DNA from 3 places in the Rahnella sp. 2050 genome. Region 1 is predicted to be linked to each of the others. Evidence: riboswitches for the same ligand, from Rfam matches in the RefSeq annotation. Region 1 holds a riboswitch; each other region holds the start of a gene.
The links. A riboswitch is a leader RNA that binds a small molecule or an ion and turns the genes downstream of it on or off. The one in region 1 is predicted to bind thiamine pyrophosphate.

Region 2: it holds a riboswitch for thiamine pyrophosphate, as region 1 does, so the genes downstream of both, thiM (hydroxyethylthiazole kinase) here and thiC (phosphomethylpyrimidine synthase ThiC) in region 1, are expected to answer to the same signal.
Region 3: it holds a riboswitch for thiamine pyrophosphate, as region 1 does, so the genes downstream of both, thiB (thiamine ABC transporter substrate binding subunit) here and thiC (phosphomethylpyrimidine synthase ThiC) in region 1, are expected to answer to the same signal.

Annotation. Positions count from the first base shown of each region.
Region 1 is NZ_JBEPKE010000015.1:5,943-13,717, reverse strand. Features, by position in the region: gene thiH (2-iminoacetate synthase ThiH) at 1-467, opposite strand, end outside; gene ABIC79_RS25250 (thiazole synthase) at 464-1,243, opposite strand; gene thiS (sulfur carrier protein ThiS) at 1,245-1,445, opposite strand; gene ABIC79_RS25240 (HesA/MoeB/ThiF family protein) at 1,442-2,191, opposite strand; gene thiE (thiamine phosphate synthase) at 2,184-2,837, opposite strand; gene thiC (phosphomethylpyrimidine synthase ThiC) at 2,834-4,798, opposite strand; TPP riboswitch at 4,921-5,047, opposite strand; gene ABIC79_RS25225 (Rsd/AlgQ family anti-sigma factor) at 5,121-5,636, opposite strand; gene nudC (NAD(+) diphosphatase) at 5,736-6,512, shown strand; gene hemE (uroporphyrinogen decarboxylase) at 6,584-7,648, shown strand; gene nfi (deoxyribonuclease V) at 7,658-7,775, shown strand, end outside.
Region 2 is NZ_JBEPKE010000001.1:1,432,874-1,440,648, forward strand. Features, by position in the region: gene ABIC79_RS06340 (GntR family transcriptional regulator) at 1-646, shown strand, start outside; gene ABIC79_RS06345 (hypothetical protein) at 769-1,617, shown strand; gene thiD (bifunctional hydroxymethylpyrimidine kinase/phosphomethylpyrimidine kinase) at 1,625-2,425, opposite strand; gene thiM (hydroxyethylthiazole kinase) at 2,422-3,231, opposite strand; TPP riboswitch at 3,266-3,364, opposite strand; gene ABIC79_RS06360 (glycosyltransferase family 2 protein) at 3,655-4,674, shown strand; gene ABIC79_RS06365 (class I SAM-dependent methyltransferase) at 4,683-5,321, shown strand; gene ABIC79_RS06370 (hypothetical protein) at 5,306-6,214, shown strand; gene ABIC79_RS06375 (ArnT family glycosyltransferase) at 6,198-7,775, shown strand, end outside.
Region 3 is NZ_JBEPKE010000002.1:387,091-394,865, reverse strand. Features, by position in the region: gene leuC (3-isopropylmalate dehydratase large subunit) at 1-57, shown strand, start outside; gene leuD (3-isopropylmalate dehydratase small subunit) at 68-670, shown strand; gene ABIC79_RS09005 (hypothetical protein) at 954-1,646, opposite strand; gene ABIC79_RS09000 (MFS transporter) at 1,874-3,037, opposite strand; gene sgrT (glucose uptake inhibitor SgrT) at 3,198-3,383, opposite strand; gene sgrR (HTH-type transcriptional regulator SgrR) at 3,486-5,147, shown strand; TPP riboswitch at 5,188-5,317, shown strand; gene thiB (thiamine ABC transporter substrate binding subunit) at 5,361-6,344, shown strand; gene thiP (thiamine/thiamine pyrophosphate ABC transporter permease ThiP) at 6,320-7,775, shown strand, end outside.

The DNA of each region.
Region 1 (7,775 bases):
ATCAGTGAATCGAAATGGCTTCTGATCGCGGGGAAATGACGGCGGAAATAGTCCATGCCGACCTTTCCCTTATGTTCGCCGGTGACCAGCAACAGATGTTTGAAACCCAGCGCATTCAGCGCTTCGCATTCCCGCCTGATTTCATCTTCGTCCAGCGTTTTACGTTTGATTTTATTGCTCATCGAAAAGCCGCAATACGTACATTCGTTGGCGCAAAGATTGGATAAATACAATGGCGCGAAGAAATTCACCGTATTGCCGAATCGCTGGCGCGTGAGTTGTTGCGCGCGTTGCGCCATCGGTTCCAGGTAAGGCAGCGCGGCGGGAGAAATCAATGCCATGAAATCTTCACGACTGATTTTGTTGCGGCTGAGCGCCTGTTCGACATCACGGGATGTTTTGCTATTGATACGCAGTGAAATATCATCCCAGTCCAGCGTTGACCACACATCTGTGAAGTTATTCATGACAACACCTGCGAGGTATTGAGGAAACCGGTCAGCGGGCTGGATGCGCTGGCGTGTCGTTGTCTGCCGCCTAATCCGCTTTGACGGGCGATAATCCCAGCCTGAACGGCCAGCCTGAATGCCGTTGCCATAGCAACCGGATCACCTGCGACAGCAATCGCCGTATTGACCAGCACGGCATCGGCCCCCATTTCCAGCGCTTCAGCGGCCTGGCTTGGTGCACCAATGCCAGCATCAACAACGACCGGAATGCGAGCCTGCTCGATGATGATTTGCAGAAAATCACGGGTTTGCAGCCCCTGATTGGAACCGATCGGCGCACCCAGCGGCATGACGGCGGCGCAGCCCGCTTCTTCCAGACGTTTACACAGCACCGGATCTGCGCTGCAATACGGCAAAACAACAAATCCCTGTTTCACCAGAATCTCTGCGGCTTTCAATGTTTCAACGGCATCGGGCAGCAGATATTTTACGTCGGGATGAATTTCAAGTTTCACCCAGTTTGTGCCCAGTGCTTCTCTTGCCAGTTGCGCGGCAAATACTGCCTCTTCAGCTGTTTTAGCGCCCGATGTATTGGGCAGCAAACGGATGCCGAGCTGTTGCAGAGGAGACAGAATATCATCACCTCCGCGACGCAGATCGATGCGTTTCATCGCCATAGTCACCAGCTGAGAGCCAGATGCTTCAAGCGCCTGTTGCATCAACGCCGGACTGGCGAATTTTCCTGTTCCGGTAAAAAGGTGCGACGTGAATGTGGTATCAGCAATTTTTAACATGTCAGCCTCCGGCTATCGCCTGAAAGAGCAAGATCTCATCACCGTCTTCCAGTAAATGAGCTGGCCAGTTATCACGGGGGATAATGACCTGGTTAACCGCCAGTGCGCTGCCTGCAGGGTTTAACGCCAGCAAATTGAGCAGGTTTAGTAACGTGAGCGGTTGACTGAATTGGTGTGGTTCATCATTGACCAGAATGTTCACTCGTGGCCTCCGCAGATGGCACAGGCAGATGAACGCGTGAGTTGCAGTGAACGCCAGTTTTGCGTTTTTCCATCGAACAGACGTAATTTGCCGCTCAGTACAGAAGGCAGACCAGCCAGAATCTTCAGCGCTTCCAGTGCCTGCAATGTACCGATGGTACCGACCACCGGGCCGAGCACGCCGGATGTACGGCAGTTGCGCTGTACGGTTTCCTGATCCGGATATAAACAGGCGTAACAACCGTGAGCGTAAGGGGCTTCAATAACCAGAAGTTGTCCGCTGAATCCGACGGCGCTGCCGCTGATCAAGGTTTTACCGGCATCCACACAAACTTTATTAACTGCATGCCGGGTTTCCATGTTATCGCTGCAATCCAGAACGATATCGGCGTCCGATACGGCACGGGTCAATGCTTCTCCCGACAGACGTTCCGTGATGGCCACCGCTTCGCAAAGCGGATTCAGGCGCAGCAGTTCACGCTTTGCCAGAACGGCTTTGGGCTGATCGAGATCTGCCGTACGGTAGAGGATTTGCCGCTGAAGATTGGTGATATGCAATTGATCGTCATCGGCCAGAATCAGCTTACCTACGCCTGCTGCTGCCAGGTACAAGGCTGCGGGAGAGCCGAGGCCACCAAGGCCGACAATCAGTACTTTCGCCGCCTGTAATTTTTCCTGTGCCAGCGGACCGAATTCCTCCAGCATCAACTGGCGGCTGTAGCGCATAAAAGCCGCATCGTTAAGCATCTTGCGGCACCTTGCTGGCGCATAAGGCCAGCAGTTGTGCCGTCGCTGCACGCCAGTCCGCCGCCTGCGTAATGGCACTGACGACGGCTATACTGCCGACGCCGCAGTCGAGAACCGACGCCGCGCGGTCGATGCTGATCCCACCAATGGCCACCGTCGGAAAGCTGCCATCGAGCTTCTTAACATGTCGGGTGAGTTCTGCCAGCCCTTGCGGCGCCGAAGGCATATCTTTGGTCTGCGTCGGGAAGATATGGCCGAGGGCGATGTACGAAGGATTCACCGCGACAGCGCGTGCCATTTCAGCATCGTCATGCGTGGAAACGCCCAGCCGTAAGCCGGCCTGACGGATAGCCTCAAGATCGGCAGTATCCAGATCTTCCTGACCCAAATGCACCCCATACGCCTGATGCTTGACCGCCAGACGCCAGTAATCGTTGATGAATAACCGGGCCTGATATTTTTTACCGAGCGCGATGGCATCAATAATTGCTGGCTCGGCTTGCTCATCAGGCAAATCTTTCACACGCAGTTGCAGTGTTTTAACGCCCGCGTCCAGCAGACGGGCAATCCATTCCACGGTATCAACGACCGGATATAAACCGAGGTGGAATGGAACGGCAGGAAAGGATTGAGAGGACGGATTCATTTGCTGCTCTCCGAACTGAGGTTATCGGCCGGGTGATAAAGCTCACCGCCGCGCGAACGGAATTCGGCAGACATCTGCGCCATACCGGATTCAACGAGTTCTATTGGCTGGGTTTTGGCTTCAAGCGCAGCGGCGTAATCGCGAACTTCCTGAGTGATTTTCATCGAGCAGAATTTCGGGCCACACATCGAGCAGAAGTGTGCAACTTTGCCGGATTCCTGCGGCAGCGTTTCATCGTGGTAGGCGCGTGCCGTTGCCGGATCGAGAGCCAGATTAAACTGATCTTCCCAGCGGAATTCGAAACGCGCTTTTGACATGGCGTTATCGCGGATTTGGGCACCGGGATGGCCTTTAGCTAAATCGGCAGCATGTGCTGCGATTTTGTAGGTAATCAAACCCTGCTTAACGTCTTCTTTGTTCGGCAGGCCCAGATGCTCTTTCGGCGTGACATAACAGAGCATGGCGCAGCCAAACCAGCCAATCATCGCGGCGCCAATACCGGACGTAAAGTGATCGTAACCCGGCGCGATATCGGTAGTCAGCGGACCAAGGGTATAGAACGGGGCTTCGTGACAATGCTCGAGTTCTTCGGTCATGTTGCGGCGGATCATCTGCATCGGCACATGTCCCGGACCTTCGATCATCACCTGAACATCGTATTCCCAGGCAATTTTGGTCAGTTCGCCCAGTGTGCGTAATTCGGCGAATTGCGCTTCGTCATTGGCATCCTGAATCGAACCCGGACGCAGGCCGTCGCCCAATGAAAGCGAGACATCATAGGCGGCGCAGATTTCACAGATCTCGCGGAAATGCTCAAACAGGAAGCTTTCGCGATGATGTGACAGACACCATTTCGCCATGATCGAACCGCCGCGCGACACGATCCCGGTCAGGCGTTTGGCGGTCATCGGCACATAACGCAGCAACACTCCGGCGTGAATGGTGAAGTAATCGACGCCTTGCTCGGCCTGTTCAAGCAATGTATCGCGGAATATTTCCCAGTTCAGATCTTCGGCCACACCGTTCACTTTTTCCAGGGCCTGATAAATCGGCACGGTGCCGATCGGTACCGGACTGTTACGCAGGATCCATTCACGGGTTTCATGTATATAACGTCCGGTGGAGAGATCCATTACGGTGTCCGCGCCCCAGCGTGTCGACCACACCAGTTTCTCCACTTCTTCTTCGATGGAAGATGTCACCGCCGAGTTGCCGATATTAGCGTTCACTTTCACCAGGAAATTACGCCCGATGATCATCGGCTCTGATTCAGGGTGGTTAATGTTGGCGGGAATAATCGCGCGCCCGGCAGCCACTTCCTGTCGCACAAACTCTGCAGTGATACTGGCGGGCAGATGCGCGCCAAAGCTTTCGCCGGGATGTTGCTGGCGCAGAACCTCGCCGCGGATCCGTTCACGCCCCATATTTTCGCGAATGGCGATAAATTCCATCTCAGGTGTGATGATGCCTTTGCGGGCGTAATGCAGTTGCGTGACATTTTTACCCGCAATGGCTTTGCGAGGGCGCGGCAGGTGTTCGAAGCGGAGGTGGTCCAGCCCGTCATCCGCCAGCCGCTGCTGAGTAAAACCGGAACTGACCTGTGAAAGTTCCTGCGTGTCCGCACGCTCGTTTATCCAGCGGGCGCGTAATTTTCCCAGACCGGTATGCACGTCGATAACTGCCGCCGGATCACCGTAAGGTCCGGCGGTGTCGTAAACAGGAATTGCTTCGTTTTCTTCGAACTGCGGATTGTCTTTGCCGCCGCCGACCAGCGTCGGGCTGAGCTGGATTTCACGCATCGGCACGCGGATATCTTCGCGGTCAGCTTCAAGATAAATACGCCGGGAGTTGGGGAAAGCTTCGCCCTGCAAGCTGTCGATAAACGATTGTGCCTGCGCGCGTTGTTCACGGCGATTTGACGGTTTCTTTTCAGAAATAACGGGTTTTTGGGTACTCGACATAGCAAATTCCTCGCAAAAAAACGTGATGGAAAATTGCTTGTCAGGAGGTTTACGGCAGGAGTAAAAATGGGCGGTGCAGCACGGGCGGCCTTATGCAGGCAGATGCCTGATTGCGCTGAACGCATAACATTACTCTTGTTCCCTTCGCGGGTACTAACCCGATCAGGTTCCGCGGATCCCGAATTAACGGTCTCAGCCTGGCGTAATTCTCAACAGAAAATTATGCGCTAGGCACTCCGACAAGAAGCCTCAATATAGGAGGCGTTTTTTTAAACTACAAGTAAAACCATAACCCTGAGCAGGGTTTTATTGTGGCAACGTGTTAAGCCGGTCTGGCGAGATCAGGTTCATTTTCCGAAGGTGGCACACTCTCCGGGGCTGGCTCAAAAGCCATGATAATTAATTGATCTTCCAGTTGAAAACGGGCATCTAATGCCTCACCGATATCCGATAATGCATAGTGAAAGGCGAAAGCATTGTCATCGTCAATATCAGTTTCTGTGTAACTGTCATGGAAAGCCATGATAGCTTCAGTATTCAGCTCCAGAGCAGGGTAGATTTTTGCCGCCTGTACTTTTTTCGGGCTGCCTGCGCCATCGACTTCTTCAATGATGCGTGGATAGAGATGAAAATGCCCGGCAGAAAGATAGTCGACCAGATGATGGCAAAAACTGTCCAGCGCCTTTTCATTCAAAGGTGTATGTTTTTCTTTATTGGGTTTCAGACCGACGAAAGTGCAGTACGAAACCAGCAGTTCTTTGCGTGCGTGCAGCCATTGATCCACTAACTCATTACTGCCACCAACGCGTTGGGTCAGTCTTTCCAGACGATTTAGCATGGTTGACTCCGTGAGCGACAAAAAAAGTAACCAAAAGTTACTAATATGTAAATATCTTACTCAGATTGTCAGTCCCGACGAGGTTATGCAACAACAATTATGGAATTACAGATTACTGAGCAACACAACGGTTGGTGGATCATCAGCCAGGAAGGCAAGCTATGGCTGCCTGAGGGTGAACTGCCGTTTGGCAGCGCCGCACAATTTTCTCTGACCGGTAAAACAGCGCGGCAGATCGGCGAATGGCAGGGCGAACCTGTCTGGCTGGTTCGTCAGACGATGCCAAACCATATGGTTTCTGCCCGTCAGTTGCTGGATCAAGATCGCGGATTATTCCAGTTGGTCGGGCGTGGTGTGCAGTTGTCAGAGTTTTACCGTTCTCACAAGTTTTGCGGTTACTGCGGACATGAAATGCACGTCAGCAAAACCGAGTGGGCTGCACTCTGCGGGCACTGTCGCGAACGCTATTATCCGCAGATTGCGCCCTGCATCATTGTGGCTATCCGTAAGGGAGATGAGATTTTGCTTGCGCAGCATGTCCGTCATCGTAATGGTATTCACACGGTTCTGGCGGGTTTCGTGGAAGTCGGAGAAACGCTGGAAGAAACTGTGGCACGTGAAGTGATGGAAGAAAGTAACATCCGGGTGAAAAATGTCCGTTACATCAGTTCCCAGCCCTGGCCGTTCCCCAATTCGCTGATGATGGCATTTATGGCGGATTACGACAGTGGCGACATACAGCATGACCCGAAAGAGTTGCTTAACGCGAATTGGTATCGCTTTGATGCATTGCCGCAGTTGCCACCGCCCGGGACGATTGCGCGCCGCCTGATTGAAGACACCGTTGCCCTTTGTCGTGCCGAACACGAAGAGTAGAGGCGATTTTACGTGATAGAATGCTGTCAGATGATTGTCGGGCGGCCCGAATACTGAAGGAAAGAGCAAGAATGAATGAGTTGAAAAACGACCGTTACCTGCGTGCTTTGTTACGTCAGCCAGTGGACATTACACCGGTCTGGATGATGCGTCAGGCTGGTCGTTATTTGCCGGAGTACAAAGCAACCCGCGCTGAAGCCGGTGATTTTATGTCGCTGTGCAAGAATGCCGAGCTGGCCTGTGAAGTGACTTTGCAGCCGCTTCGTCGCTATCCGCTGGATGCGGCGATCCTGTTCTCTGACATCCTGACCATTCCTGATGCGATGGGGCTGGGGCTCTATTTTGAAGCCGGTGAAGGCCCGCGTTTTTCTTCACCACTGACGAATCGTGCCGATGTCGAAAAACTGCCGGTTCCGGATCCTGAAATGGAACTCGGGTATGTCATGAATGCCGTGCGTACCATCCGTAAAAACCTGCAAGGTGAAGTGCCGCTTATCGGTTTCTCCGGCAGCCCGTGGACGCTGGCGACGTATATGGTAGAAGGGGGCAGCAGTAAAGCCTTCACCAAAATCAAAAAGATGATGTACGCCGATCCGGCGACTATGCATCTGTTACTCGATAAAGTGGCAGACAGCGTCATTCTTTACCTTAATGCACAGATCAAAGCTGGCGCCCAGTCTGTGATGATTTTTGACACCTGGGGCGGCGTGTTGACTCCTCGCGATTACCGCGAATTCTCCCTGAACTATATGCACAAAATTGTTGATGGTCTGATCCGTGAAAACGAAGGACGTCGTGTGCCGGTGACTCTGTTTACCAAAGGCGGTGGTCAGTGGCTGGAAGCGATGGCCGCAACGGGGTGCGATGCGCTGGGTCTGGACTGGACCACCGATATTGCCGATGCACGCCGTCGTGTGGGTGACAAAGTCGCGATTCAGGGCAACATGGATCCTTCAATGTTGTATGCCTCGCCAGTGCGTATAGAACAGGAAGTGGAGACCATTCTGGCCGGTTTCGGCAAAGGCAATGGTCATGTGTTCAATCTGGGCCACGGCATTCATCAGGATGTCCCGCCGGAAAATGCGGGTGCCTTTGTGGAAGCGGTGCATAGCCTGTCCCGGCAATATCACGAGTGAAATCCCGGTATGATCGATACCCGTGCTTTACGTGAAGAACAACGGATCCTCGCAGATCAGATCGAACTGCAGGATCCGCCAGGATTTACCACTCCCGCGTTGATCGCGGGAGTGGATGTCGGTTTCG
Region 2 (7,775 bases), on a different contig from region 1:
TCAGCAGATTTATCGCACCTTGCGTCAGGACATCGTCACCTGTGCCATCGCGCCGGGGGCATTCCTGTCGGAGAAAGAAATTTCCACACGCTTTAATGTGTCCCGCCAGCCGGTTCGCGAAGCTTTTATCAAACTGGCCGAAGCCGGGCTGGTTCAGGTTTTACCGCAACGCGGCACCTATGTAATGAAAATTTCCTCCAAGCGGGTTGCCGACGGACGCTTCATTCGCGAAGCAGTCGAAACCGCCGTGGTACGCCGTGCAGCCATGGTCGCCACCGATAAAGATCTGGCCTTGCTCGAACATAATCTTGAGCGTCAGACGCTGGCGGCAAAGAGTCAACAAACGCAGGAATTCCTGTTGCTGGATGATGAGTTCCACCGCACGATTGCGCAGATCATCGACTGCCGCCTGGCATGGGAAACCGTCGAGCACATCAAAGCGACAATGGATCGCGTGCGCTTTTTGACACTCAGTAAAGTGTCACCGCCGGAAAATCTGATTGCACAACATTATGCGATTTTTGACGGGCTGAAAGCGCATGACCCGGACGCCGCTGAAAAAGCTATCCGCATTCATTTGCAGGAAATGATTTCCACCATTACCCCGATTGCCGAACAGAACAGTGACTGGTTTGATGCCGAGTAAGTAAAAGGACGTTGTAATACACAAACAGTGAACGACAGCGATCAAATTTTGCGGGTTATCCCTAAAATCTGTATGACAACTTGGTGTAAGCTGTAAACCACATCAATATCGTGGATACTTTTATGCCAGCCGCAGCCGCCCTGAAAAAAAGCTACTACAGTGCCGATCAGTCACTGTCCCTCTCCCAGCTCGATAACGAGAAAATCACCCAGATCGTTCACGATCTGGACGTGGCAGAAAGCGAAAAAGAACATTACGTCACGGGCTGGATGGGACAGAACAGCGTGGTACTGGTGAGAAATTATCAGGACAAACGGGGCACTTCCAGCGGCCTGGTGATGTCACGTGGCAACCGTTACAAACTCACCGTTCAGGCCATCACTTTCCGCATCCCCAAAGTACTGCTGTGGGTCACATTCCGCCGTAAGCCCCGCACCATGACCGTTATTGCCTATAACAAGCTGGGTGATCAGGCGACCGGCCTGCAACAGTTCATGCATGTGCAGGATCCTGAACTCAGGGAGAAACTGGAACAGGACTGGCGTGAACTGAACGATTATCTCGGCATGGCCTGCTGGCAGATGGATAACAACCGCCCGCAGTGGCGCCAGTTGTATGCGGATATCACGCCGCAAGCCCTCCTGACGCTGGCTGAATCACCGTGGTTCAGTGGCAAAAAACTGCAAAAGGATGGCGAATTTGAAGGGCTGTGGTCACACGGACAATTTATTGGCCGCCGCAGCGGTGAGCATGCGGCATTGCTGCTGTCGTGGCAGGACGAGGAGAACGACGATATTGCCAGCTATCTGTTTGAACGGATGTCAGCAACTAAAATCCGCGTCATGCTGCGCCCGCGTAAAGAAGAAAAATTCTATCCGCTGAACCCGTTTGATGCCGTTCATTTGCAACAGGCGCTGACGAAATTTCATCAGGTTGAACAGGCGCTGAGCGAAACCCAGCACCAGGCATAATCCGCGGTTACCACCAGCGGTGGAAATGATGCACAGGCCCGATACCGTGGCCGACTTCCAGTGAGTCGGCCTGCATCAGCGCCTGCTGTAAATAGGCTTTGGCTTCGCGTACCGTATCGGCCCAGTTGTGATGACGCGGACGTAACGCGGCCAGCGCGGCCGACAGCGTGCAACCGGTGCCATGAGTATGTCGGGTATTCACACGCGGCGCAGTAAACCGCTCACGGGAACCGGTCACAAACAACCAGTCAGGGCTTTCCTCATCACTCAGATGTCCCCCTTTCATCAGCACGGCACCACATCCCATCGCCAGTAAGGCTTCTCCCTGCTTACGCATTTCGGTTTCATTCGCCGCCACCGCACAGTCCAGTAACGCCGCCGCTTCGGGCAGATTTGGCGTAATAATGGAAGCCTGCGGGATCAGCAAACGACGCACGGCATCCACGGCCTCCGGCAGCAGTAACGGATCGCCACTTTTCGCCAGCATCACGGTATCCAGCACCACAAACGGCGGCTGATAATGTCTGAGTCGCTCCGCAACCGCCTCCACAATCTGACTGTTCGCCAGCATGCCGATTTTCGCACTGTCGATCCGCACATCGCTCAGTACGGAATCGAGCTGCGCTGAAACGAAACCGGGCTCAATGTTATAGACCGACTGCACACCACGGGTGTTCTGCGCCACCAGCGCGGTGATCACACTGGTGCCGTACGCACCCAGCGCCGAGAAGGTTTTCAAATCCGCCTGGATCCCCGCCCCGCCACTCGGATCTGTGCCTGCAATCGTCAGTGCATTAATACGTTTCATTGTATTTCCTCGCCATTCAGCCATTCCTCGCCCATTAAATACAGATTATCGAGGTATTCAGGCGTGAAACTGCCCGGCCCCTTCACGACCGCACAGGCGCGCTCGCCGGCACAGGACATCACCCGGCAGGCGGCGGCCACGTTATCCAGGCGATCACCCGGCAAAGCCACAAAGGCCGCCACCACCGCAGATAATGCGCATCCGGTACCCACCACGCGGGTCATCATCGGATGTCCGCCAGCCACCGCCCAACTGCGCATCCCGTCGGTGACGTAATCGGTTTCACCCGTCACAGCCACTACCGCGCCGGTCTCCCGCGCCAGTTGCTGTGCGGCAGGTAAGGCAGAAAGGGAATCATCACCGCTGTCCACGCCGCGCCCGGACGCACTGAGGCCGCTGAGAGCCAGGATTTCCGAGGCATTACCGCGGATTGCGGCAGGTTTAAGTGTGATGATTTCACGACAGAATTCTGTACGCCAGCTCAGACCGCCGACAGCAACCGGATCCAGCACCCAGGGCTTTCCGGCCTGAGTGGCTGCGTGAATAGCCGCCCGCATCGCATCGGCATGGGGATGTGTCAGCGTGCCGACGTTCACCAATAAGGCATCGGCAATGGCGCCAAATTGCGCCGCTTCGGCGGGATCAACCACCATCGCCGGAGATGCACCCAGCGCCAGCAGGACATTGGCGGTAAAAGATTGCACCACGTCGTTGGTCAGGCAATGAACCAGCGGCGCTGAAAGGCGGAGTTGTTTGAGAGAAGTGGCGGCTAAGGCGCCGGGCAAGAAGTTAGGTCGGGTATTCATAAATCTCCCCACCGGCACTCAGGAAGGCGGTATCAGGAGAGATACCTGACTTCCCTACGCTGGCATAATCCAGATCAGGTAATACGGGTAAAATCTCAGCCCTGCTTTGCAGCGGGCACCCCGAGTCAAGGGAACATTATTGGCGGCGAAGGTCAGAAGATCAATCAGGAAATGCGTTAAAAACCACTGTTCTCTAATAGGACAGTATTAACATATCCATTGGTTTGACAGGAATACCCTTACTAAGGCGGCTTTTCATTAATATGTTATTTTTGCCACAAGCATCACATATACCTGCTAATCTATATCAAATACCGTCTGGTTTTATATATGCTTAAGAATATCTATAAGTGCTTTTACTTATTGAAATGATTATATTAAATTCATGAATAATATACATCAGCGTTAGCAGAGGAATGTGATGTGAAATTAATTATACAAATACCTTGCTTTAATGAAGGTGGCACGTTGGCTATTGCTCTGAATGCCTTGCCCCGGCATGTTGAAGGCTTTGATAGCGTTGAATGGCTGATTATTGATGATGGCAGCTCAGACGATACCATCGACGTGGCCAGGAAAAATGGCGTAGACCACATAGTCAGGCATAAGACCAATAAAGGCCTGGCTTATGCATTCATGACAGGAATTGATGCCTGTTTAAAATTTGGTGCCGACGTCATCGTCAATACTGATGCCGATAATCAATATAATGCAGATGATATTCCGAAATTAGTTGCCCCAATACTCTCGTCACAGGCAGAATTTGTTATTGGGGAACGTCCAATTCAGGCAATTGAACACTTCTCACCTTTGAAGAAATTACTTCAAAAACTAGGGAGTTGGGTTGTGCGGACGGCCAGTAAAACGGATATTCCTGACGCGCCCAGTGGTTTTCGTGCAATTAACCGCGAAACGGCTCAAAAGCTTATAGTTTTCAGTAATTATACTTATACCCTTGAAACTATTATCCAAGCCGGACAGAAAAACATCTCTATTACATCCGTACCTATCAGAGTAAATGATGACTTACGCCCTTCCCGACTGGTGAAAAGTACATTTTCATATATCAAAAGAAGCGTAATCACAATTATAAGAATATTCGTGATCTATCGTCCATTCAGATTTTTTGGAACCATTGGCTTGACACTTTTCACCATTGGATTTTTGATCGGACTACGTTTCTTATTCAAATACTTTACGGGAGATGGCACAGGAAATATACAGTCTCTAATTTTGGCATCTATCTTGTTGGGGATGGGATTTCAGACCTTGCTGATTGCATTCGTTGCAGATTTGCTTTCTGCTAACAGAACATTACTTGAAGATTTAAGATTTAAAACCGCACAACTGCACAACTGCACAACAGAAATCCTCAACCTTTGGCAAAAAAAAATTATCCACCTGAAAAAGATCAATTATAAAACTAGAAAATTATTACAATAGGAAAAATGATGGCTATAAAAATTGCTGGTGGTAAAACTGAAGATGGTATTGTTGTAGGTAATAATTACGATAAATATGCTTCTAAAAATCCAATAGTACGCTGGATGATGAAAGGGTTCGAGAATTCTCTTTCAGGACTTGTTGCAACCGTTGATCCTCAGACGATCCATGAAGTTGGATGTGGCGAAGGATATTGGGTTCTTAAGTGGAATAAAGAGGGAATTGATGCGAGGGGGTGTGACTTTTCACAACAAATTATTAGTATTGCACAAGAAAACTCATCCTCAGAAAATTTGCCCGCTTCATTATTCAAAACAAGAAGTATTTATGACCTCAATAAATCTGAGGATTCTGCGGAGCTGATTGTCTGTTGCGAGGTGCTGGAGCATCTGGAAGATCCTGAAGCAGGCTTAAAGGCAATAAAAAAAGTAGCCGATAATTATGTCATATTAAGTGTTCCCAGAGAGCCTTTGTGGCGAGTACTTAACCTTGCCCGTGGGAAATATGTTAAGGATATTGGAAACACTCCCGGTCACTTACAACACTGGTCAAAAAAATCATTCATAGAATTAGTTGATAAACACTTCATTATTGTTGAAGTGAAAAGCCCATTACCATGGACAATGATTTTATGTCGCCAGCGTTAAAATTTAATAAATCGACGATAAATATCGCACTTAATATCCTGGGTAGCGGATTGGCAATAATCGGCGTCATTTTTGTCGTAGCACGCCTCCATAATTATTGGCAAAAAGCGGACATTCAATCTTTACCTCCTGTCTCTTGGTTATTGATTGGGTTTATGGCCATATGCTATGGCATAATAAATTTGTTACTTGCTATTGCATGGAAAAGCATCTTACTTCACTTGACTATTTCTGTCGAAAAAAGGTGGGCAATCAGAACTTATGGGATATCTCAGCTTGCTAAATATATTCCCGGGAATATTTTTCATATAGCGGGAAGACAAGCTATAGCAATGGCTTCAGGATACCCTTCCAGGCAAGTTTTAAAATCAAATTTTTATGAATTAATATTGATAGCAATAGCAGGTAGTACCTCTATATTTCTCATTATACCAATAATATTCCCCGTCATACCGCAAGTTATAGGGGTAATGATTACCGTCTTAAGCATCATCATAACCTTCGCTGTAATTAAAGTATTTTTTAGTAAGCAACTTTCGTATGCATTCTTATTGCAACTACTATTTCTTTCTCTGTCTGCAATAATATTTACTTTTATTTTAACAGAAATTTCATTCAAAGAACGAATACCATTAAACTACTATATTTATATATTTGGCGCATATACCATTGCATGGCTTGTAGGGTTAATCACTCCGGGAGCGCCAGCAGGAGTGGGCATAAGAGAGTTAGTTATTGTTTTTTGTCTGCGATCTATTATCCCAGAGTCTGAATTGTTGCTAGCCGTGGTATTAGGGCGTTTTGTCACCGTTCTCGGGGATGTCGTATTCTATTTCTATGTATACACGCTATTGAATATCAAAAAGGATAAAAGTCATGAGCCTGTTAAATAAAGATAAAATGGCCCTGCTTGTGTTTGTGATTTTTTTCATCCTTTGCACTGGCTACTATTTAAACACTGACTTAGGGTTGTTTCCTGATGAAAACCCGCATCTCGGATATGTTCTTGATGTTGCCAAACACGGCTTCCCTGATTATACATCTGGAAAATCATATGGTTCTGTAAAGTTGAACAGGCTCGAGCACCCGGCACTTTATTATATCATTGCAGGAATAATAGATAATATCGCAACTTTACTTAGCTCGCCTCTTTATAAGTCTTTACGCATTATCAATTTCTTCATATCTTCACTTACGCTAATCTTCATCTATAAAAGCCTAAAATCTTTTAAAGTAAATAATGAATCTGCTATTCTCTCAATGCTGGTACTCATCAGTATACCTATGTTTATCTTGCTTAGCGCTTCGATAAATAATGACCCTCTTATGATTTTAGGATGTGCTCTGGTATTTTATGGTCTCAGCCTCTACTATAATTATCATTCTGTCAGGCATACATTGCATTATATATTAATTGGCGGAATTATCGTTTCTTTGACAAAGGCCACTGGTGCTTTATCTGTTGTTTGTATTCTTTTTATATTCATCCTTATAGAAAACAAAAGACTGCTCATCAAATGCAATGAATTGAAACGCGCAGATTTTATTTACATAACCCTCTCAATATTATGTGTTGTGACCTATTATGTTTTCATGCTGCTCACTTATGGAAAGTTTTTCCCGGCACCTCAGGGTGATCCAAGTGATTGGTTCCACGCCGCTAATCCTGACGCACCACGCTTTACAAAAATGGAGTACATTACTGCTTTTTATCAGTCAAACTTAAATACATTACTAACACCATATGGACATAAATCATTCGATGACTGGGACATCAGACGACAACTTCTGGGCCTGACCTTAAGCCTGTTGCCAATATTTTGTGTCATCGCTATTTATAGAAAAATAAAAGATCGCTCTCCACAATGGCGCTTCATTGCATTAAGTGCAATTTCATTTTTATTATTCATAGGATTTTATTTCATTACAATTTATCGTTTAAATGTTAAAACTGGATATCCAGGCGCTATGCAAGCTCGTTATTTTTTTGGTTTTTTACCTGCTATGGTCATCGTTTACGCCCTCGTTATCCATGGTATAAAAATAAATTTCATAAGACTTTCGCTAAGTATCTTAATATCATTTACGACTCTACTTTCCTTTTATCCTGCATTCTACCCTTCAGTAAGCAATATGATTCACCCCTATTTTGGACAAACCAGTATCAATACAGTAGTAGGCGAACTCACAAAAGACCACTTGTTTGAGCAAAGTTTTATTGCACAATACAATTCTGTAGAAAGGGTTGATCTGAATCTCGCCACCTATGCAAGAATAAACACCGGAATACTGTCACTGGAAATAGTTGATAACTCAGATAATGTGATAGCGCAAAGCAAATTAAGCATAAACAAAATTCACGATAATACTTGGGTCACTTTTAATTTTAAACCAACAGTTCTAATAAAAGGATCAATGTATAAACTCAGATTATCATCACATGATAGTATTCAG
Region 3 (7,775 bases), on a different contig from region 1:
ATGGCGGCAGCGGCGGCGGTCACCGGCCGTTTCGCTGATATCCGTGAACTGAACTGAGGAAAACACCATGGCTAAATTTACCCAACACATCGGTCTGGTGGTTCCGCTGGATGCAGCTAACGTCGATACCGATGCCATCATTCCTAAACAGTTTTTACAGAAAGTCACCCGTACCGGTTTTGGCCAGCATCTGTTTAATGACTGGCGTTTTCTGGACGATGCCGGTCAGGTGCCAAATCCTGATTTCGTGCTGAACAAACCGCGCTACAAAGGCGCGAGCATTTTGCTGGCACGTGAAAACTTTGGCTGCGGTTCTTCCCGCGAACATGCGCCATGGGCACTGACCGATTACGGTTTCCATGCTGTGATCGCGCCAAGCTTTGCCGATATCTTTTACGGTAACTCATTCAACAACCAGTTGCTGCCAATCACGCTGAGCGACGCCGAAGTGGATGAACTGTTTGAGCTGGTGAAAGCTAACGAAGGCATTCAGTTCGAAGTGGATCTGGAAGCGCAGACTGTTAAAGCGGGCGATAAAAGCTATCCGTTTGTCATCGACAGCTTCCGTCGTCACTGCATGATCAACGGTCTGGACAGCATCGGTCTGACCTTGCAGCACGAAGAAAATATCTCCGGCTACGAGAAGAATCAGCCTGCGTTTATGCAATGATCATTATCTGTAAACGATGAAGAAGGCGGGCCCAGCCCCGCTTTCTTCATCAGCCTTCAGGCATCCCCGAAAGCCTCTGCAAAGTTACCCCTGCATAGTCATCCTGTCTTCAGTTTCTTTGTCACGATTATTTCACTTACAGCGATGGGATCCTGGTACTTGCCTGATAAAAAATCGACTGAACCATAATTTTTTTCGATGGAAATAACATTAATCATATTCAAAACACTTCTAATATTTTTACTCAACAACGGCGAATGCACAAATATCGGCCACCATTTAATTAGCTTTTCTTAGAAACTATAAACTCCATTAATGGAACAGCCTCTCTATATACTTTTTTAATATATTTAGTAATATCTAACATAGGATAAGAAGAGGATGTTTTAAATAATCCTAAATTGGGATCGAGAAAAAAACATTCCGAAGCACTGTAGCGAAACGCCGCAACGGCATGATAGCCAACCTCACCCGGTACCTCAGAAAACCGGAAAGCAATGATCGCCCCGGTGAGAGGGTGAGCCTGACCAAAACTGTTTACCCCGTTAAATAACATGAAATCATTACGTGTTATCAGACGATACTGTAAACCGGGAACGCCAGTTATTCTTTCCTTTTCTGCCTGACGGAAATTTTTATAATTAACAAAGACCTGATGGCGTCCTGTCTGACGTTTCGGATCCTGCTGACTCTCCTTGCAGCTCCTCAGATAGCTCTCGTGCCGCCGGTATGAACGTTCAAGCAATAGCCTCAGCTTCGCAGTATCAGAGGGGATTAAGGCTTTCTTGTCAGGTGTCAGTGGCGTGGAGAACCAACCGGAAAGCCAGCCGGAAAACCAGCCCCCCCTTTGTTGTACCGGCCTTTCTTTTAATATATCGCCCAGCCACGTCAGGCATAACCCAATACAGCAGCCCTCAGATTTTTTCTCATCAATAAATGAATTATATGTTTTCCTGATAAGTACAACTGGAATCATATTTAATACCCTGCATTAGAATTTTAAGAAAGACGATATTATAGAAAATACTTTTCATTAGCCATACAGGTAAAGAGGATGCGAAGTACTTAAAACATTAATCTTTGCAGGATAAAAACAGATATTTCAAAATTATTAAGACGTTGCCGGAACAAGCAAAAAACGGAATATATTATTCAGTTGAATAGGTTAAAGAGCGAATAAATCGCTCATTAACCTTACGTCATTTAAACATCTTTGACTTTATACATCAGCCCGAGCGCCACCACCGCCAGCACAGTTGCTGCCCAGTAGACCGGATAATGGCCGAAGTTTTCCACGATAAAGCCCTGCAGCAACCCCGCGCAAATCACACCGGTGGAAATGCTGTTGGTGAATAGCGTAGTCGCTGAACCTGCCCTTCCCGGCATCAGATCCTGAAAATACAGCATGCCGATCCCCGCCACGATGCCGATGAAAATCGCATTGAACAGTTGCAGGATCATCAGCGCCGCCTTGAACTGAAACGCCACCAGTCCGGCATAGAAAATCACACCACTCGCCACGGCATACAGCATCAGCTTGCGTTTGCCGGTACGTTTCACCAGATACCCGGCCAGCAACATGGCAGGAATTTCCAGCCCGGCCGCCGTCCCCATCAGCAAGCCTGCCAGCCCTTCCGGCAGGCCCAAATCGCTGGTGATGTACAGCGGCATATCAATGACATACATGATATTGCAGGTCCACATCAGCAAAGAAGAAAAGAACAGCAGACGAACATCTTTGTTACGCCAGGCGCTGGCATGCACTACTTTTTCGTCCACTGGCAGTTCAAGGCGTGGTACTGAGGGCAGGAAAAACAGGATCATCAGTATGCTGCCGACAAACACCGCTGCCGCACTCAGGTACATTGGCGTAAAGCCGTAGTTCAACGCCACCATGAACGACAGCGGCGGGCCAAGCACCCAGGCCAGCGAGAGCATCGCACGCATCATCGAGCTGAACATCACCACTTCACTGGCGGAGCGATCCGCATGTTCCCGCGCCAGTGCAAAGAGCTGGGGCATCGACGCGTTACCTATCGCTGCCAGCAACACACCGACAGTGATCAGCACCAGATAATCGCGGCTGAAGGCAAAGACCAGACTGTTGCCGATCGCCATCAGGCAGCAGAACATCAGCAATTTCCGCCGGTCGCCTTTGTTATCGGAACGGTTAGCCAGCAGAAAGCTGATCGCGATCCCCGCGATGGCGTTAACGGTATAAAAGAAGCCGACCCACAGCGGACGGACCTTCACTTCGTTGGTCAGAAACAGACTCAGCGTCGGCGCCTGTAATGCACCCGCCACGCCGCACAGCAAGGAGACCACCAGAAAGGTGACATAAATACGATTAAAACGAGGTTTTGACATGACGTCGTCCCTGAGAAATGAATGCAGATAAAGCAAGACAGACAGTGTAGCGAAGTTTCAGTCGGTTCTGGAAAATGAGCATAAAAAAACCAGTGAGTTTCCTCACTGGCTGGTGACAATACACCATTACTCAGAAAATCGAATTTAGTCAGACCTGAAGTCACAGTCGCCGGCGGTATTGCTCGTCGTCCATCGTTTCCATATCCCACTGCGTGAGACGGGACAGAATATCCAGACGGTACTGCACCGGAACCCAGGACAGCCAGTCTGCATGATTTTTAGAGGCGTTTTTTTTGATGGCTTCAAAATAACGCTGATAGAAACGGGCGTTCAGACTGCGTTTCATGATGATCTCCGGTTGTTCACAACAGGCTTTCGTTGAGAAACAGTATCGGCGTAATATGAGGAAAGATAAATTGATGAAGATCGGCCACGGAGTTCCTCTTTTATGTCCTCATCCCGTTTGCAACAACAGTTCATCCGCTTATGGCAAAGCTGTCACGGTGAAGAAACTGAAACGACATTACAGGCACTGTCAGAAGTCCTGAACTGTTCACGCAGACACATGCGCTCGTTGCTCAGCACCATGCAGGGACAGGGCTGGCTGACGTGGGATGCAGAGGCCGGACGCGGCAAACGATCCACGCTGAAATTTCTTTATACCGGGCTGGCACTCCAGCAACAGCGCGCTGAAGAGCTGCTGGAACAGGACAGCATTGATCAGCTGGTACAACTGGTCGGCGACAAAACCCTGGTGCGCCAGATGCTGCTGTCCCAGCTCGGTCGCAGTTTCCGTCAGGGCAAACATATTCTGCGCGTACTGTATTATCGCCCGCTGATGAATCTGCTGCCCGGCACCATGTTGCGCCGTTCAGAAACCCACATTGCCAGACAAATCTTTAGCGGCCTGACACGCATAAATGAGGAAAATGGGGAAGCGGAAGGCGATTTAGCCCATCACTGGCAGGAAGTTTCGCCGCTGCACTGGCGGTTTTATCTGCGCCCCGCCATTCATTTTCATCATGGTCGCGAACTCGAGATGGCAGATATTATCGCCACGTTTATTCGCCTGAAAACGCATCCGCTGTTCAGCAACCTGAAATCAGTCACGACGCCCACGGCGAATGTCATAGATATCCACCTGAATGAACCCGACCGCTGGCTGCCGTGGTTGTTTGGCAATATCCACGCGATGATCCTGCCGCAGGAATGGCAGTCACTGCCTGATTTTGCCCGCCATCCGGTCGGCACCGGCCCTTACGCCGTGGTGCGTAATCTGAAAACACAGCTGCGCATCCGCGCCTTTGACGATTATTTTGGCTTCCGGGCACTGATCGACGAGGTGAATATCTGGGTATTACCGGAACTGAGTGAAGAGCTGGTGCATTCCGGCGTACAGCTTCAGGCCGATGAATCAGGCAAAAGCGAGCTGGAAAGTCGCCTTGAAGAAGGCTGCTATTTCCTGTTATTTGACCAGCGTTCGCCGGTCGGACAATCTGAAGAAACACGCCAGTGGTTGTGCGATTTACTCAATCCCATCGCCTTACTGAATAATGCCGAACCGATTTACCAGCGCTACTGGTCTCCGGCGTATGGCCTGCTGCCGCGATGGCATCACAAAGCGCCCCGGCCACGTCCGCCCAAACCGCAAAACCTGACGCAGGTAACGCTGACATTTTACGGCGAGCATTCCGAACATCAGGCGATCTGCAACGCCCTGCGCCCGTTGCTGGCGGAAGAAGGTATCGAACTGATTATTCAGATAGTGGATTACGCAGTCTGGCACCGCGGCGATGCCAAAAGTGATCTGTGGCTCGGCAGTGCCAACTTCACCCTGCCGCTGGAGTTTTCACTGTTCGCGCATTTCTACGAATTGCCGCTGGCAAAGCATTGCTTTAGCGAAGAGATGAACGACGATGCCGCCCTGTGGCACGCCGGGAATTTATCGATGGCGAAATGGAGCCAGAAACAGACGGTCAGCCATCAGATCCATCCCCTGTTCCATCACTGGCTGGTGCTACAGGGGCAACGCAGTATGCGCGGTGTGCGTATGAACACCCTCGGCTGGTTCGACTTTAAATCCGCCTGGTTTGCCCCACCGGACAGTTAATCGGACTATCGCATCGCGCCGTTAATCTCTAGAATGACATCCGTTCTCAACGGGGTGCCCGACTTGTTAAAGCTGCGATGTAAACGCCGTGAGCAAGTTTGGCTGAGATTTGAAACCCGTCGAACCTGATCCGGTTAATCCCGGCGGAGGGATTTGAGACTGCGCGATGCTTACTCAAAATCCTTTGCCCTTTCATTTTTTTGGAGCGCAAAGTTGAAAAAATTACTGTCCTGCCTGCTGTTACTTTCTGCACCTGCATTTGCGTCAAAACCTGTTTTGACGGTTTATACCTACGATTCTTTCTCTGCTGACTGGGGCCCCGGTCCCGCCATTAAAAAAGCCTTTGAAGCCCAATGCGGCTGCGAACTGAAATACGTGGCGCTGGAAGATGGCGTGTCTTTGCTCAACCGTCTGCGGATGGAAGGTAAAAACAGCAAAGCCGACATCGTGCTGGGGCTGGATAACAACCTGTTGCAGGCCGCTGAACAAACCGGTTTATTCGCCAAAGCACCGAAAACCAACGCCAGACTGACGGTGCCAGGCGGCTGGAATGACAGCACTTTCGTGCCTTACGATTACGGTTATTTCGCCTTCGTCTACGACAAAAATAAACTGAAGAATCCGCCAAAAAGCCTCGATGAGCTGATCAACAGCGACCAGAAATGGAAAGTGATTTATGAAGATCCACGCACCAGTACACCGGGTCTGGGCCTGATGCTGTGGATGCAAAAAGTCTACGGCGATAAAGCGCCGCAAGCGTGGGAAAAACTGGCGAAGAAAACTGTCACCGTCACTAAAGGCTGGAGCGAGGCTTACGGTTTATTCCTCAAAGGTGAAAGCGACCTGGTGCTGAGCTACACCACCTCTCCGGCATACCATATTGTCGAAGAGAAGAAAGATAACTACGCCGCAGCCGATTTTACCGAAGGGCATTACATGCAGGTCGAAGTGGCGGGCCAGCTGGCAAACAGCAAGCAACCGAAACTTGCTGAACAGTTCATGAAGTTCGTCACCACGGAAGATTTCCAGAAAGTGATCCCGACCGGCAACTGGATGTATCCGGTGGTGAATACCCCGCTGCCTGACGCTTTTAAACAACTGACGATTCCGGCCAAATCTCTGCAATACAGCGCACAGGATGTCGCTACTCATCGTTCACAATGGATCCAGGCATGGCAGAACGCCGTCAGCCATTGATCCCTCGCTGGCTGTTGCCGGGCGTCATCGCGTCACTGGCTATGTTGCTGGTGGCAGTACTGGCCTTAGGCTCTCTGTGGCGTCATGCGCCACAGATAAGCGGCGCATCGCTCTGGCACGATCCTTATCTCTGGCATGTGATCTGCTTTACTTTCTGGCAGGCGCTGCTTTCAGCGCTTTGCTCGGTGCTGCCCGCAATTTTGCTGGCACGCACCTTGTTCCGCCGCCGTTTCCCCGGCCGTCAGCTGTTATTACGTTTATGTGCGATGACGCTGGTCTTGCCGGTTTTGGTGGCGGTGTTTGGCATTCTCAGTGTCTACGGAAGACAGGGCTGGCTGGCGCAAATTTGCGGCTGGCTGGGCATGGATTACCGTTTCTCGCCGTATGGTTTACAGGGCATTTTGCTGGCGCACGTCTTTTTCAATCTGCCGCTGGCAGCGCGGCTCTTAGTGCAGGCACTGGAAAATATCGCCGTTGAGCAGCGCCAGCTCGCCGCACAACTCGGCATGAATATCTGGCAGCAATTCCGCTTTGTGGAATGGCCTGCCATTCGCCGGCAGATATTCCCCGCCGCCGCCTTAATCTTTATGCTGTGTTTCGCCAGCTTCGCCACGGTGCTTTCACTGGGTGGCGGTCCGCAGGCAACGACCATTGAACTCGCCATTTATCAGGCGCTAAGTTACGACTACGATTTAAGCCGCGCCGCCACGCTGGCCCTGATCCAGCTGTTTTGTTGCCTGGCGCTGGTGTTGCTCAGTCAGAAACTCAGTCAGGCGTTGCCGGTGGGCCAAACGCATTCTCAGCGCTGGCGTAATCCTGATGATTCCTGGCTGCGGCGCATCGCCGATGCCGTACTGATTGGCCTGGCGTTGTTGCTGATCCTGCCGCCGTTACTCGCCGTCATTACCGATGGCATAAACCGGGCAGCGGTCGGTGTTTTGCAACAACCCGCGCTCTGGCAGGCATTATGGACATCCGTGCGTATCGCGCTCGGCAGCGGATTATTGTGTGTGCTGCTGACCATGATGCTGCTGTGGAGCAGCCGCGAACTGCGGTTACGCAAGAGAAATAGCTGGGCGCAGGCGATGGATCTGAGCGGCATGCTGATCCTCGCGATGCCGGGTATTGTGCTGGCGACCGGTTTCTTCCTGTTGCTCGGCGATACCACCGGTTTACCACAATCGCCGTGGCCGCTGGTGATCCTCACGAATGCGCTGATGGCCGTACCTTATGCATTAAAAGTGCTGGATAACCCGATGCGCGACGTGGCAGAACGCTACACGCTGCTGTGTCTTTCGCTGGATATGCATGGCTGGCAGCGGCTGCGCCGGGTTGAACTCAGCGCACTGAAACGCCCGATTGCACAGGCACTGGCTTTCGCCTGTGTACTTTCGCTGGGGGATTTCGGTGTGATTGCCTTGTTCGGCAACG